DNA from 2 places in the Comamonas piscis genome. Region 2 is predicted to be linked to the other one. Evidence: predicted binding sites of a transcription regulator. Region 2 holds the regulator's gene; the other holds the start of a gene.
What was found. Region 2 encodes FNR, which switches genes on or off when oxygen is low (the NO sensors DNR and NnrR bind a similar motif). Its sites were predicted from a motif close to TTGATNNNNATCAA; they were not measured.
Positions count from the first base shown of each region.

Region 1: a site for FNR is predicted at 5,995-6,008, ahead of HS961_RS13385 (universal stress protein). Genes of this name have one in related genera too.

Region 1 covers NZ_CP058554.1:2,971,183-2,978,782, reverse strand. The annotation lists gene HS961_RS13430 (DNA adenine methylase) at 1-164, shown strand, start outside; gene HS961_RS13425 (hypothetical protein) at 222-737, shown strand; gene HS961_RS13420 (ASCH domain-containing protein) at 734-1,012, shown strand; gene HS961_RS13415 (hypothetical protein) at 1,009-1,209, shown strand; gene HS961_RS13410 (pyocin activator PrtN family protein) at 1,277-1,555, shown strand; gene HS961_RS13405 (MlaE family ABC transporter permease) at 1,844-2,659, opposite strand; gene HS961_RS13400 (peroxiredoxin) at 2,714-3,271, opposite strand; gene HS961_RS13395 (Bug family tripartite tricarboxylate transporter substrate binding protein) at 3,503-4,489, shown strand; gene HS961_RS13390 (2OG-Fe dioxygenase family protein) at 4,576-5,325, opposite strand; gene HS961_RS13385 (universal stress protein) at 5,449-5,886, opposite strand; gene HS961_RS13380 (aldo/keto reductase) at 6,081-7,043, shown strand; gene HS961_RS13375 (SIR2 family NAD-dependent protein deacylase) at 7,048-7,600, opposite strand, start outside.
Region 2 covers NZ_CP058554.1:4,158,909-4,166,508, reverse strand. The annotation lists gene HS961_RS18765 (enoyl-CoA hydratase/isomerase family protein) at 1-275, shown strand, start outside; gene HS961_RS18760 (malonate--CoA ligase) at 343-1,899, shown strand; gene HS961_RS18755 (universal stress protein) at 2,010-2,453, opposite strand; gene fnr (fumarate/nitrate reduction transcriptional regulator Fnr) at 2,610-3,332, opposite strand; gene hemN (oxygen-independent coproporphyrinogen III oxidase) at 3,482-4,864, shown strand; gene HS961_RS18740 (sulfite exporter TauE/SafE family protein) at 4,882-5,703, opposite strand; gene HS961_RS18735 (cell division protein ZapA) at 6,150-6,563, opposite strand; gene HS961_RS18730 (DUF904 domain-containing protein) at 6,563-6,778, opposite strand; cobalamin riboswitch at 6,816-7,064, shown strand; gene HS961_RS18725 (TonB-dependent receptor domain-containing protein) at 7,147-7,600, shown strand, end outside.

The sequences.
Region 1 (7,600 bases), 1.2 Mb from region 2:
CGCTCTACGAGAACGAACTAGCTGAGTGGCAGATGAGCACGACAGGCGCCCGCATTTCTGCAGGTCGCGGCACCACCATCAAAACGGAAGTGCTTTGGCTCAATCCATCGTGCCAGCAACGCCTGGCGGCGCCACCTGCCATCCAGCAAGCGTTCGAGATCTAGCTCGAGCTAGCCAATCCAAGCCCGCGCTGAGCGGGCATTTCCATTTCTGGAGCCCCAATGTCTGAAACCACCCCTTCCGCTCAATTCAAGACTGCAGCATGCCCAGCAACGTGGGATTTGATCGAGCAGCTGGTGCAGCTGGAAAGCAGCAAAAACCGGCTGCACCTCGAATACATGGGCAAGGCGATGCCGGTCGATGTGTACCTGCGCTTCCAGAAGCTGCGCGACGAGCGTATCCCAGCACTGCGATCACAGCTGTGCACCGGCCTAGCCTCAGCCCCCGATCTACCTCCTGCCGATTTTGCTCACGCCTATGCGGACCAGCTCATGCTGCACTGCTTGGTGCCGGATGAATCGACACCCAAGGCCCAGCCCGCCGATGCGCTGAATGCGGAGACGGTCAAGAAAGCAGCGCGCTACGACTGGATCCGTGAGCAGGGAATGCTGGCAGATGGTTCCAGGCACCCGCATTCGTGGAGATGCGTTGCACTGCTGGCCGACATGGGTGGCGAGCGTGCAGATGAAGCCATCGATGCCGCCATGGCTGCAGCCCAGCAAGGCGGTGCAGCTTGAAGTCCCTGCACCTTCCGCTCAAACGTGAATACTTCGAGGCAATCCGCGACGGCACCAAGCCCGCGGAGTTTCGACTGTGCACGCCCCACTGGGCCAAGCGACTGGAGGGACGCAACTATGACCAGATCATCCTGACCTTGGGCTACCCTGCCCGCGACGACCACGCCCGGCGCCTGGTGCTACCATGGCGAGGATTCACCATTAAAACCATCAGCCACCCGCACTTTGGCCCGGAGCCTGTGCAGGTTTATGCCATCGATGTGAGGCCACGATGATGAAGCCCAAGCTCTCAAAAGCACAGCGCACCATGCTGCACAACGTCGTCAGCGGCCGGCCCCTTCTGGTCGGACTCACCCGCAACAGCATCAGTAACGGTGCCAGCAGCACGGTGCAGGCGCTCCATCGCGCTGGGATGCTGCAAGGCGCTGACAACAAACCAACAGCTGCAGGCTTGGCTTACTTCAAGACCTGAACCTGTACCAAACCACATACCAGCCCCGCCATTGAGCGGGGTTCTTTTTTTGCATGGAGGCATCCAAATGAACACGGCATTTCTGCTCATGGCTCAGTACAACGCCATGGCGGTGATTCCGCTCGATCAGGTGGTCAAGGACTACTTCCCACATTTGGGAACGCAAAAGTTCCTGCGCAAGATCGCAACGGGCGAAATTCGTCTCCCCCTCACCCGCATCGAGCCCAACTCTCAAAAGGGGGCCAAGGGGGTCCATCTCACTGATTTAGCCACCTACATTGACGCTCAACGCGCAGCCGGCGTTAAGGAATCGAAGCAACTAAATGGCGAACGGGTGCAACAATAAAGCAACATGCAAAAAGAGAATCCCCATAAGTCTTTGTACTTATGGGGATTTTTTGCTTTCATCTGTCCGATCCATCATCGGCGCAACGGACATGCGCCAAGGGCTGTGGGTGTGAGATTCAGTCATGGTGGTAGCGCGGCCAAGGGCTGGCCCGAGAAAGGGAGGCCTGCACTGGCGGGGATAGCGCGTGCAGGCAATCGGGTATTTTAAATCTTGCGCAACCAAGGCGCCAACCGGCATCACAAAAGCCTGCGTCCTGAGCCACCAGTGTCACCTCCCGTGCACACGCTAGTAGTAATTCCCCAGAAGCGACGCCACCTCAATCAGCACCAGCACTGCAAACATGCGCGCCAGGCCACTCAGGTCCGAGGTGGGTCCGAGGGTTTCGTCCTGGCGCATGCCATAGGGGCGGTACATGGCCGACGCCGTGGGTATCAGCGCAACCGCCAAGCCAAACAACAGCGTTTTCAGCCCAAACAGCCAAGTCACCATGGGGGTGAACACGCTGGCAAACATACGCGTATACAGCTCCAGCCCCACCCAGCTCAGCCCATAGACGCTGAAATAAACCATGACCAGGGACACCACGCAAGACAATGCGGCCAGGGTGATCGAGGCATACATGCTGGCCACCACCAGGGGCAGCATCTCCGTGCGAACGGGGTCATACCCATGCTGGCGCAGGCGCTCAAAATGCCCGGACTCGCGCATCTTGGTGAGCGATGCTCCAGCCGGGATGGAGCAGCGCATGGCTACAAACAATGCTGCCGTCAGCGGGATCAGCTCCAGCACCAAGACGCGAATGACCATCTCGACAGCCACCCGGGACAGGCCATAGCTGGTGGCAGTGACAAAAACGATCCGCGCCACCACCAGGCACAGCAAGGCAGCGAGCGCGGTAAAACCCAGCAGAATGGGCGCTGTGTCCACATACATGCGGCGCATCAGCCGCGCGCGGGTTTGCGGGCCGTAGCTGCTGGGCGACATCAGCATCACCAACACAACGGCACCCAGGTAGAAAATGCGCCACCAGGCCACCGCCCAGCGGCGCGCGGTGCGCCATGCCTGGTGGGGCCATTGGGGTTGGAGCAGACTTGCCAGCATCCGCGCATCATAGGTCATCGGCGCCAACCGACTGACCTGACGCGGGTCAGCGGTTTAGGACTTCTGGCGCGCCTTCCAGGCCTGCACCGCCTTCAAGGTTTGCTGCACATGCTCCATCGGATCGCTGCCTTCATGGGCATAGATCACCTTGCCATCCGGCGCGATCACATACGAGATGCGCGATGCCGTGCCGGGCCGCGCGGCAGAACCAGCGTCATAGGCCTTGATGGCCTTGGCATCGGGGTCGGAGGCAACACTGAACTGGTCGCGGCAGGCTTCGCTGGAGAAGCGCTGCATCGTCGCGATGTCGTCATGCGAGATACCGACCACCTGCGCGCCAGATGCGGCAAAGCTTGGGGTGGCTTCCGCAAATGCATGCGCTTCAATCGTGCAGCCCTGGCTGAAGGCCTTGGGGAAGAAATACAGCACGACGGGCCCGCGCTTCAGGGCCTCGGCCATGTCAAAGCGCTGCACCTTGCCGGCCAAGGCCGATTGCGTGCTGAACAGCGGCGCCTGCGCACCAACGGCCAGCGCCGCATGACTGGGCATGCTTACCAAGGCCGCACAGCCCATGACCACCGAGGCCAAAGCCCCAACGAGTTTTGCTTTCATTGTCGATCCTTCTGTTGTCATCTACACACGCCTGGAGGCTGGGCATTTGTGCCTAGCCCTGTTTTGCATACTGCAACACGCTTGCGCCACATCACTCCGCACCACAGCCTCTAGAATATGCCACCTGGCGTGATGGCATACATCATCACCCCTTTGGCTGTTTATGCAACTACCCACCCTGCCCGCCATGCACAAGCCATGCGAAGGTGTGACCCTCAAGGAGACAAAAAAATGATGAAACAGATTTTGCAATGCACCGCCGTGGCCCTCACGGTGGGAATGGCTTCTGGCGCCATGGCGCAAGGCCCGGCCACCGATTACCCCGGCAGCAAGCCGGTGCGCATGGTAGTGCCGTTCCCGCCAGGCGGTGGCACCGATATTCTTTCGCGCATCATTGCGCAAAAGCTGAACGAGCAAAACCACTGGACGGTGGTCGCAGACAACCGCGCCGGCGCTGGCGGCACCATCGGCATCAGCGAAGTGGCCAAGGCCCAGCCCACCGGTTATGACATCGTGATGGGCCAAAAGGACAATGTGGTTCTGGGCTACTACCTGTACAAGGGCCTGCCCTGGAACCCCGCCAAGGACCTGACCCCGATTGCCCATATTGCCTATTCGCCGGTGATCATCGCCACTGCAGAAAACAGCAAGTACAAGACCTTGAGCGATGTGATTGCTGCGGCCAAAGCCGATCCCGGCAAGATCACCTACGGATCGCCCGGCAACGGCACCAGCATCCATATCGCGGGCGTGCTGTTTGAAAAAGCCGCAGGCGTGAAGCTGACCCACGTGCCTTACAAGGGCTCCAACCCCGCGCTGCTCGATACCCTGTCCGGCAATGTCGATCTGCTGGTGTCTTCGGTGCCCTCGGCCATTGGCCAGATCAAGGCCGGCAAGCTGCGCCCGCTGGCTGTTACCTCCGCCAAGCGCAGCACCTCGTTGCCGGATGTTCCCACTGTCGCCGAGCTGGGTATGAAGGGCTTTGACGTGAGCACCTGGTACGGCCTGTTCGGCCCCAAGAACCTGCCCACGCCCATCGTCAGCAAGCTCAACACCGAAGTCAACAAGCTGCTGGGCATGAAGGAAGTGCAGGACGCCATCCTGGCCCAAGGCGCCGAGCCACAAGCCATGTCCTCGTCCGACTTTGACAAATTCTTCCACAAGGACTTCCAGGACGCCAAGGCGATTGTTGAAGCCTCCGGCGCGACCATCCAGTAAGCCGCAAGGCTTGGATACGACAAGGGCACCTCATGAGGTGCCCTTTTTTGTGACCGCCCCATCGTGGGCTGCTGGTATGGCGCGGCCTAAACGCCGTCGCCCTGAAACGCTTGCCGGCGCAAGGTGACCACCAAGGTATCGCGGTGGCCTGCGGCTTCGCCCAGCGGCTGGATCGGCGTGCTCTCATGGATCATGCGGGCATCGTCCAGCAGCATCAGCGACCAGGGCTCCGTCAAGGTAAAGCGCAGGCCTTGCGGCCCTTGGGCATCAAACACCCGGGTTTCGCCGCCTTTGATGCCTTCGCGCGCCACCAGGAACACGGCGACCAGGTCCACACCATCGCGGTGCGCGCCCTCGGGTGTGGGCCGGCCAATGCCTTCGGCCGTGTCAATGCGGAACTGGTGGGCTTCGGTGTACCAGGGCTCAGCGCTATCGCTGGCAAACAGCGCCTGTGCCGTGCGCCCCAGCGCCTGCAGGATGTGGTTCCAGGCGGGCAGGTTTTTGGAAGCGGCTTCGACCGGCTCAAACCAGCGCTGCATGCCGCCATGCAAGGCGTTGTACTCCACCGGTTGCCAGTGGGCACGGTGGGCCACAGCCTCCACCTGGCCATCGTGCACCACATAACAGGAATGGCGGCGCTTGCGGTAGCGGCCGCCATCTTTGAGGTACGCATCATGCGGCATGCCCTCCCAATGGCTGCCGAGCGCTGCCATCTCTGCCGGTGGGCTACCCGCCCACTGGGCCACCGCTGCCGGGCTCAGCACCGCATAGCCATAAGCACGCAAGGTGCCGTCCACTTGGTCGGCATCGCAATAAGGAGGGGGAAAGGACTGCATCAAAATCTCCGTCAAGCGGGCGAGCTTACGGCGGCTGCAAAAGCATTGCGTGCTGCACAAGATTGGGCAGCACGCTGGGTGGAGGGAGGGGACTCGCCGCGTATAAAACGCGGCGAGCAGGTTTTATTGGCGGACGACGAGCACAGGGATCGTGCTGTCGCTCAACACTCGCTGCGTGACGCTGCCCAGCACCAGCTTTTCCAAGCCTTTGCGGCCATGCGAGCCCATCACAATCAGGTCAGCACCCGTGGTTTTGACGGCCTCCATCACGCCGTCATGCACGGAGTGGCCCTCACCCATGACGGCATCGACGGCGATGCCCGCCTGCTCCATCGCGGTTTTCACCGCATCTAGGGCCGTGTGCGCATCGGCAGTGGCGGCAGACAGGTACTGCGCCTGGCCATAGGCAAAATCGGCGCCCACACCGGTGAAGGGATAGGGATCGATCACATAGACAGCGGTGACCTGGCTGCCAAAGGCCTTGGCGAGGCCTGCGGCCTTGCTGACCGCGAGCATGGAGGTGGCTGAACCATCGACCGGAACCAGAATATGTTTAAACATGGCGTCACTCCTTTTTGTTGTTGCCTACATAACTTACTCTAAAACGCATGGCCCGGCAAACTGTCCAGGGACTGGGCCACTGGCCCGCATGTGACGATTGCGAGCCGTTTGCGCTGCATCAACGATGGCATAGCTGCAAGCCGGGTCGCATAATGTTTGCTCCGCCCTGCGGGGCCTCCACGCTTGCACCAACTATGACTACACCCCTGCGTTCTCTTGGCCGATCCTCCCTGCAAGTCTCGCCCCTGTGCCTGGGCGGCAATGTATTTGGCTGGACGGCCGACGAGGCGATGAGTTTTCGCCTGCTCGATGCCTGGTTGGATGCCGGCATGAACTTTGTCGATACCGCCGATGTGTATTCGCGTTGGGCGCCCGGCCACAGCGGTGGCGAATCTGAGCGGGTGTTGGGCCAATGGCTGCGCAGCTCCGGCAAACGCGCACAAGTGGTGCTGGCCACCAAGGTCGGCAAGGACATGGGCGATGGCAAGGTCGGCCTGCGGCCGGAATATATTCGCCAGGCAGTTGATGCCTCGTTGCAGCGCCTGCAGACCGACTACATCGACCTTTACCAGTCGCATGACGACGACCCGCAAGTGCCGTTGGCCGATGTAATGGGCACCTTTGGCGAGCTGATTGCCGAGGGCAAGGTACGGGCAGTTGGCGCCAGCAACTACAGTGCCGCCCGCCTGGCCGAAGCGCTGAACATAAGCGAGCAGCATGGCCTGGCCCGTTACGAGAGCCTGCAGCCGCTCTACAACCTGTATGACCGGGCCGTGTTCGAGCAAGAACTACAGCCGCTGTGCGTGGAGCGCGGCGTCGGCGTCATCAACTTCTACAGCCTGGCTGCCGGCTTTTTGACTGGAAAATACCGCACTGCCGACGATGCTCGCAAAAGCCCGCGCGGCGCCAAAACCACCCAGCTCTATCTGAACGACCGGGGCCTGCGCATTCTGGCCGCGCTGGAGCAAGTTAGCAACCGCCTGGAGGCCCCCTTGGGCGAGGTGGCTGTGGCCTGGGTGATGCGCCAGCCTGGCATTGCCTCGCCCATTGCCAGCGCCAGCAATCTGGAGCAGCTGCAGTCCCTTATCCGCGCCAGCCAGTTGCAGCTGGATGCCGATGCGATGGCCACGCTCAACACCGCCAGCGCTGAGACTTAAAAAACTAGGCCAGCAAGGCCGGCAAGATCTGCGCCGATGGCAGGCGCCAGCACTGGTCGGCCACGCTGTCCAGCACCGTCGGCTCGGGGTTGATGACCACCACATGCGCGCCGCCCCGGGCAGCAATATGGGCCAAGCCAGCCGCAGGATACACATGGCCGGAGGTGCCGATCACCAGCATCAGGTCACAGGCCTTGGCCGCATCCTGGGCCTGCTGCAGCTCCGCATGGGGCAAGGCCTCGCCAAACCAGACCACGCCGGGGCGCAGGTAGTTGCCGCAACCGGGGCACTGGGGCGGTGCATCGCCTTCGGTAAAGCGGGCATCGCAGCAGGGTTTGGGCGGCAGCAGCCAGCGGTTCTCCATCAGGTTGCCATGCAGGCACAGCACCGGCGCACTGCCAGCGCGCTGGTGCAGGCCATCCACATTCTGGGTGACCAGTGTCATTCGGCCCGGGTTGCGGCCCTGCCATTGCGCCAGCGCCACATGGCCGGCATTGGGCTGCACCTGGCGGATCAGATCGCGGCGGTACTGGTACCAGTCCCATACCCGCTGCGGA
Region 2 (7,600 bases):
AGGCGGCGGTCTTTGGCGCCGAGCAGATGCTGGCCTCGGGCTTTTTGAGCCAGGTTCATCCCGCTGCCCAGCTGCAGGCCCAGCTGGAGCGCACTGTAGCCCGCATCTGCGGCTTGGCACCCCAGGCCGCCCGCATGACCAAGCAGCTGCTGCGCGCGCTGGCCGAGGGCGATGCCCAGGCCCCCGTGCTGCAGCAGCCCTATGCCTATGCCGATTCGGCAGAACACCGCGAGGGCATCGCCGCCTTTGTGGCCAAACGAACACCCCAGTTTTGAAGGCGCCTGCGCCGGCCATTGGCTGCGCTGCAGGTGCCCAGGAATACCTCCAACCAAGTAGACAAACATGACCAACGACAACCTGTTCTGCGCACTGCGTGCAGCCTTTCCTGAGGACCTTGATGCCATCGCCGTGGAGACCACCTCGGCCAACGGTGAGCCGCTGAACTACAGCTGGCGCGATCTCGACCGCATGAGCGCGCGCATTGCCAACCTGCTCGATTCGCTGAACATTCCTACCGGCAGCCGGGTGGCCGTGCAGGTAGAAAAGTCGGTCGAAGCGATGGCGCTGTACCTGGCCACCTTGCGCGCAGGCCATGTGTTTTTGCCGCTGAATACCGCCTACCAAAGCGCCGAGATCGCGTACTTCGTCACCAATGCCGAACCGGCCGTGGTGGTCTGCGCGCCGGCCAACTTTGGCTGGGTCTCCAAGATCGCCTTCCAGTGCGGCACGCAAAGCGTGTTCACCCTGGGCGATGACCGCAGTGGCACCCTGCTGGAGCGCGCCGTGCACTGCGACGATACGCACACGCCGGCACAAAAGACCGCCGACGACATGGCTGCTATTTTGTACACCAGTGGCACCACCGGGCGCAGCAAGGGCGCGATGCTGAGCCACGGCAACCTGCTGAGCAATGCGGTTACGCTGAAGGACTACTGGGGCTGGAAGACGGGCGATGTGCTGATCCATGCGCTGCCGATCTTCCATGTGCATGGCTTGTTTGTCGCCATCCACGCGGCCTTGCTCAATGGCAGCAAGATGATCTGGTTTGCCAAGTTTGAGCCCAAGGCGGTGATTGCTGCGATGGCGTGGGCAACGGTGTTTATGGGGGTGCCAACCCTCTATGTGCGTCTGCTGGCCGAGCCGGGCCTGACCAAGGCGGCCGCGCAGCACATGCGCCTGTTCATCTCAGGCTCCGCGCCCTTGCTGATCGAGACCTTCCGCGACTGGCAGACCCGCACCGGCCTTTCGATTTTGGAGCGCTATGGCATGAGCGAGACCATCATGCTGGTCTCCAACCCCTACCAGGCCGATGCCCGCCATGGCGGCCAGGACGAGCGCCGGGGCGGCACGGTGGGCTTTGCGCTGCCAGGCGTGGGGGTGCGGGTGCAGGGCGATGATGGCCAGGCGCTGGGTGCCGACGAGATTGGCCATATCCAGGTGCAGGGCGCCAATGTGTTCAGCGGCTACTGGCGCATGCCTGAGAAGACCGCGCAGGAGTTCACGGCCGACGGCTGGTTCAAGACCGGCGACGTGGGCAAGATCGACGCGCGCGGCTATGTGACCATTGTTGGCCGCAGCAAGGACCTGATCATCTCTGGCGGCTACAACGTCTACCCGGCAGAGATCGAGGGCTTTATCAACGACCTGCCGGGCGTGGCTGAGAGCGCCTTGGTGGGCGTACCGCATCCCGATTTTGGCGAGGTGGGCGTGGCCGTGGTGATTGCCAAGCCGGGCCAGCAACTCGATGCCGATGGCATCGTGAGCACCTTGAAAAAGCAGCTGGCTAATTTCAAGATTCCCAAGCGCTGCTTTGTGGTTGGAGAGTTGCCGCGCAACACCATGGGCAAGGTGCAAAAGAACCTGCTGCGCGACCAGTACCAGGACCTGTTCAAGGGCTGATACCTGTGCGATGGCGGCCTGTGCCGACATGACAAAACCCTCGCCCGGTGGTAGCTGAGAAGCTACCGCCAGCGAGGGTTTGCTATTGATGCGCTTGGCTTATGCGGCGATCAGCGCAGCACCAGCACCGGGATCGTCGCATGCGTCAGCACATGCTGGGTCTCGCTGCCCAGCAGCAGGCGCTTCAAGCCCCGGTAGCCGTGCGAAGCCATAACGATCAGGTCGCAGCGCTCGTCGCGTGCGGTCTCCAGCAGTGCCTCGGCGATCAGATCGGACTTGATCACCAAGGTTTTGACGGGCACACCGGCTGCAGCGCCTTCGGCCACCACCTTGTCGACGACGCTCTGTGCAGCCCGTTCCCAGCCTTCCTCGATGCGCGCAATGTCATCAGGGTTTTGCATGGTGCTGCCTTCAAAATAGCTGCGCGGGTAGTTGGGCGAAATGTTGACGGCGGTAACGGTCGCGTGGCTCAGCTTGGCCAGCGCCAGCGCGTGTTGAACGGCCTTTTCGGACAGCTCAGAGCCATCGGTGGCAAGCAGGATATGTTGGTACATGGCGGGCTCCTTTCAGGTCAGACAGGGGGCAGTGCCGCTGCTGTGCAGCCTTGCCGTAATTGCATCACCAAGCATCGCTGCTGGCAGCGACAACGGATGTCGGATCAGGCCGCGTTTGCGCCGTTGCGGCGCTGTGCGGCGCCATCGACATGGTGATCAAGCCGCGCAGGCCTGGGTGTTGATCAGCCCTTGCAGCTTGTCAGTATCCAGAATGCGCACATGGCGTTGCTTGACCTCGATGATGTTTTCTTCTGCGAACTTGGAGAAGGTGCGGCTGACGGTTTCCAGCTTCAGTCCCAGGTAGCTGCCGATTTCCTCGCGCGTCATGCGCAGGATCAGCTCATGCTGCGAGAAGCCCCGGGCATGCAGGCGCTGCACCAGGTTCAGCAAAAAGGCGGCCAGGCGCTCCTCGGCGCGCATGCTGCCCAGCAGCAGCATGACGCCGTGCTCGCGCACGATCTCGCGGCTCATCACTTTGTGGACATGGTGCTGCAGGGCGGTCACTTCGCGCGACACCTCTTCCAGCGACGAGTAGGGCATCACGCAGACTTCGGCGTCTTCAAGCGCAATCGCGTCGCAGGAATGGCGGTCATTGACGATGCCATCGAGGCCGATGATCTCGCCCGCCATCTGGAAGCCGGTGACCTGGTCACGGCCGTCTTCGGTGGCAATGCTGGTTTTGAAGAAGCCGGTGCGGATGGCGTACAAGGACGTGAAGGTCTCGCCATTGCGGAACAGCGCGCTGCCGCGCTTGATCTTGCGTCGCGTGGCCACGATCTCATCGATCCGTTCCATTTGATCGACCGACAGTCCCACGGGCATGCACAGCTCGCGCAAATTGCAGCTGGAGCAAGCTACTTTGATGGAGGTGGATGTCATGTATCAATACCCGTGAACAACTATTCATATAGGAACGACGTTCCTTGGATGCGCCTATTGTGCGTGCAGGCGCCAATGGGCTTCTTGATGTACATCAAGGACGCGTGGCAGACCCTGGGGCACATTGGGGGTCCGCAAGAAAGAAGCCCATGATTTCTCTGACCCCTGAACTGCTACGCCGTTTTGATGTGCCCGGCCCCCGTTACACGTCGTATCCTACTGCAGACCGATTTGTTGAAGCCTTTGCTGCGGATGCGTACAAGCAGGCGCTAGCCCAGCGCGGCACCGGGCTGGTGGGCCGGCTGGCGCCCTTGTCCTTGTATGTACATGTGCCGTTTTGCGCCTCGCTGTGCTACTACTGCGCCTGCAACAAGATCATCACCAAGCATGCCGAGCGGGCGGATGAATACTTGGACTACCTGGAGCGGGAGCTGGATCTGCAACTGGCCCATGTCGGTGGCCGCCCCACCATCAGCCAGCTGCACCTGGGCGGCGGTTCGCCCACTTTTTTGACCGATGCGGGTCTGAGCCGGCTGATGGATATGGTCAAGCAGCGCTTTCAACTGCAGCCCGGCGGCGAGTACTCGATCGAGGTCGATCCGCGCACCGTCAGCCGCGAGCGCCTGCAGCACCTCTACCTGCTGGGCTTTAACCGGCTGAGCTTTGGGGTGCAGGATTTTGACCCGCTGGTGCAAAAGGCGGTACACCGCGAGCAGCCCGCCGAGCAGGTGTTTGCCTTGGTTGCGCAGGCGCGCGAGATCGGCTTTGAATCCATCAATATCGACCTGATCTACGGCCTGCCCCAGCAAAACCCGCAGAGCTTTGCCCGCACGATGGAGCAGGTGAACGCGCTGCGCCCGGACCGCATTGCACTCTACGCCTATGCGCACCTGCCTGAGCGCTTCAAGCCGCAGCGCCGCATTCAGGCACAAGACCTGCCCAGTGCAACCGACAAGCTGGCCATGCTGGCGCAGGCGCTGGCAGCACTGGAAGGCGCAGGTTATGTGTATGTGGGCATGGACCATTTCGCCTTGCCAGACGATGCGCTGGCCGTGGCCAAGCGCCAGGGCCGCCTACACCGCAACTTTCAGGGCTACAGCACCCAGCCTGATTGCGATCTGATGGCGCTGGGTGTTTCTGCGATTGGCCGCATTGGTCCTACCTACAGCCAGAACGCCAAAACACTGGAGGAGTACTACGACCTGATTGATCAGGGCCAGATCCCCGTGGTGCGCGGCCTGGCGCTGACCCGCGATGACCTGCTGCGCCGTGCCGTCATCATGGGGCTGATGTGCCAGGGCAGCCTGGCGATTGAATCGCTGGAGCAGGCCTGGCTGATTGATTTTGCGCAGTACTTTGCAGCCGAGCTGTCCCAACTGCGCGAGCTGCAGGAGCAGGGCCTGGTGCAGCTCAGCGACGACACGATCAACGTGACCGAGCTGGGCTGGTACTTTGTACGCGGCGTGGCGATGGTGTTTGACAAGAACCTGCAGGCCGACCGCAACCGGGCGCGCTTCTCGCGCATTATCTGAAGGCGGCCAGGCCAGCATTAGCCTGACAAGGCCGCCAGGCTCTTGTAGAGCATGTAGACCGCCAGGCACAGCAAGATGGCGCCAAAGATCTTTTTGAGCTGGGCCACCGGCAGGCGGTGGGCAGCGCGGGCGCCCAGGGGCGCCGTCAGCACGCTGCAGGTGGCAATGGCGGCCAGGCCCGGCAGCCAGATATAGCCCAGCGAATGCGGTGGCAGGCCCTGCAGATGCAGGCCAGCCACCATGAAGCCGATGACATTGGTGACCGCAATCGGAAAACCCAGCGCCGAGCTGGTGGCCACCGCATTGTGCATGGGCACGCTGCACCAGGTCATAAAAGGCACGCTGATAAAGGCGCCTCCGGCACCCACCAGGCCCGAGAGGCAGCCAATCACGCCGCCAGCTGCCACCAGCCCGGCGGTGCCAGGCATTTGCCGCATCGCCTTGCCGTTGGGTTTGCGGAACATGCGCAGTGCCGAGTAGCCGATAAAGAGGCCAAAGAACAAACCCAGATAACTGCCTTTGAGCAGCGCAAAAATCCCCAGGCTGGCCAGCAGCCCGCCCAGCACAATGCCGGGGGCCAGCCGTTTGACAAGGTCCCAGCGCACGGCGCCATGCTGGTGGTGGGCGCGCACGCTGGACAGGGAAGTAAAGACAATGGTCGCCATCGACGTGGCAATCGCCATCTTGATGGCCAGCTCGGGCGCCACGCCTTGGGTGCCGAGGATGTAGGTGATAAAGGGCACCAGCACCATGCCGCCCCCAATGCCCAGCAAACCGGCCAGAAATCCACCTATCAGGCCCAGGATGGACAGCGGCAGCAACACGAGTAAATCAGCCATGGCGCGCAGTAAAAAGGCCACCTGAAACAGGTGGCCTGAAACCCCGCTGACGCGGAGAGGAGAAGACAGAACGAGCAGCCTGCCCGCAAAAATAAGGTGTTCGCAGCGGATCCCCTGGACCGGCATCCTGAACCGGGGGTTCAGGTGGGCGAGGGCAACCTATCGTTGGGTTCATCTGACGCGAGACGATCACGCTCAATAGGTGATGTACCAAGCCCTGCTCTAAGAGCATTGGTTCAAGGAACTATAAAGCCCAGAGGGGCTGCGAACGAGTCCATTGTAATCGCTGCTGCCAACCGCGCCTGTGAAAACTGCATGCCAATGTACCCAGATTGGTCAAAAAAGAGAGCGGCCTACACAGACAGGAGAATGTGTAGGCCGGTATTTTGAGCCAAGGCATTGCATGGCGCGGCAATCTGGTGTTGTGCCGACCAGCAGCAACGCGATCAGGGTGTGGAAGCTGAAGCGTCGGGGCTTTGGGCGGGCGATGGAGCGAGAGCGGCGTCCAGGCGTTGCATCACGGACTGCAGCCGGGGCTCATCCCAGTCCAGGCTGGCCTGCGGGCCAGGGGCCGCTTGCACGTCGGCCATCGCGGCTGTCTGGGCGGCTGCTTGCGCCTGCAGCGCATCGGCGGTCTCGCTCAGCGCGCTGTTTTGCACTTGCAGATCCAGCAGATCAAAGGCTACGTTGAGGGCAGCCAGCACAGCAATGCGTTCGCGGCCGCGAATCTTACCCGCATCGCGGATGCCGCTCATGGCGCCATCCACATGCTTGACAGCGGCCATCAGGCGCGCTTCCTGGCCTTCGGGGCAGCCCAGCATATAGCTTTGCTGCATGATGTGTACTTCAAGCTGCTTCATCAGTCGTCCTGGTCAAAGGTCTTGGGCAGGCGTTCGATCAGCGCGTCCACGCGGGCGCGGGCTGCTGTCAGGCGCGATTGGAGGGAGTCGCGCTCCTGGGTCAGGGTGGTGACCTGCTCTTGCAGCTGAGCATGGGCACGTTGCAAGGCCTCATGCCGGCTCAGCAGGGCTTCCACCCGCTCAAGCATCAGATCCGTAGAAGGCGTAGTGGCCATAGAGAGACAGTCTTCTTAATTGCGCAATGGGTTTAACGCTAAAATTGTACCCGTTGGTGCTCGCCCTGGTGGTTCACATGGGGGCAGTTCAACGGGAAGCAGGGGCGGGCGCTTGTGCCATACAAGCCCAACGCAACCTGCGCTGCCCCCGCAACGGTAAGCGATGGTTGGCTTTTGCGCCATCCACAGCCACCACTATGCCACTGAATACCTTGAACAAGTGTTTGGGAAGGCGTGTGCTGTGTCATCGCCAGCCCGGATACCGGCCAACATAGTGGAGGCGCGCGGCCCAAAGGCCAGCGCGGCTTCCGTGTTCCCCATTGCCGGCGGGGAGGCTGGCGCGGGGTGGTTTATCGCCAGCTCATTCCATGTTGTCCTCACTGCTTCTGACACGCCCTTGCGCGCGTCCCGCTCTCACGCCCGGCTCCCGCCTTGTCCCATCTGCGTCCACCCTGGCTTTGGCCGTGGTAGCCGCACTGCCTTTGTTGTCGCTGCCAGCGCAAGCACAGCAGGCCCAGCCGGGGGCAGATACAGAGGGTAAGAATCTGCAAGAGATGGTGGTGACCGCCAACCGCATTGCGCAGCCGCTGTCCGATCTGGTGGCCGATATGTCCATCATCGATTCGCAAACGATTGCAAAACAGGGCCCCGGCAGCGTAGCCGATGTGCTGGCGCGGGTGCCGGGCATCCAGATTTCGCGCAATGGCGGGCCGGGTACGACCACCAGCGTGTTCCTCCGTGGCGCGGATTCGCGCTTTACTGCCGTCTATGTCGATGGTGTGCGCATGGATTCGCAGTCGACCGGTGGCGCTTCCTGGCAGT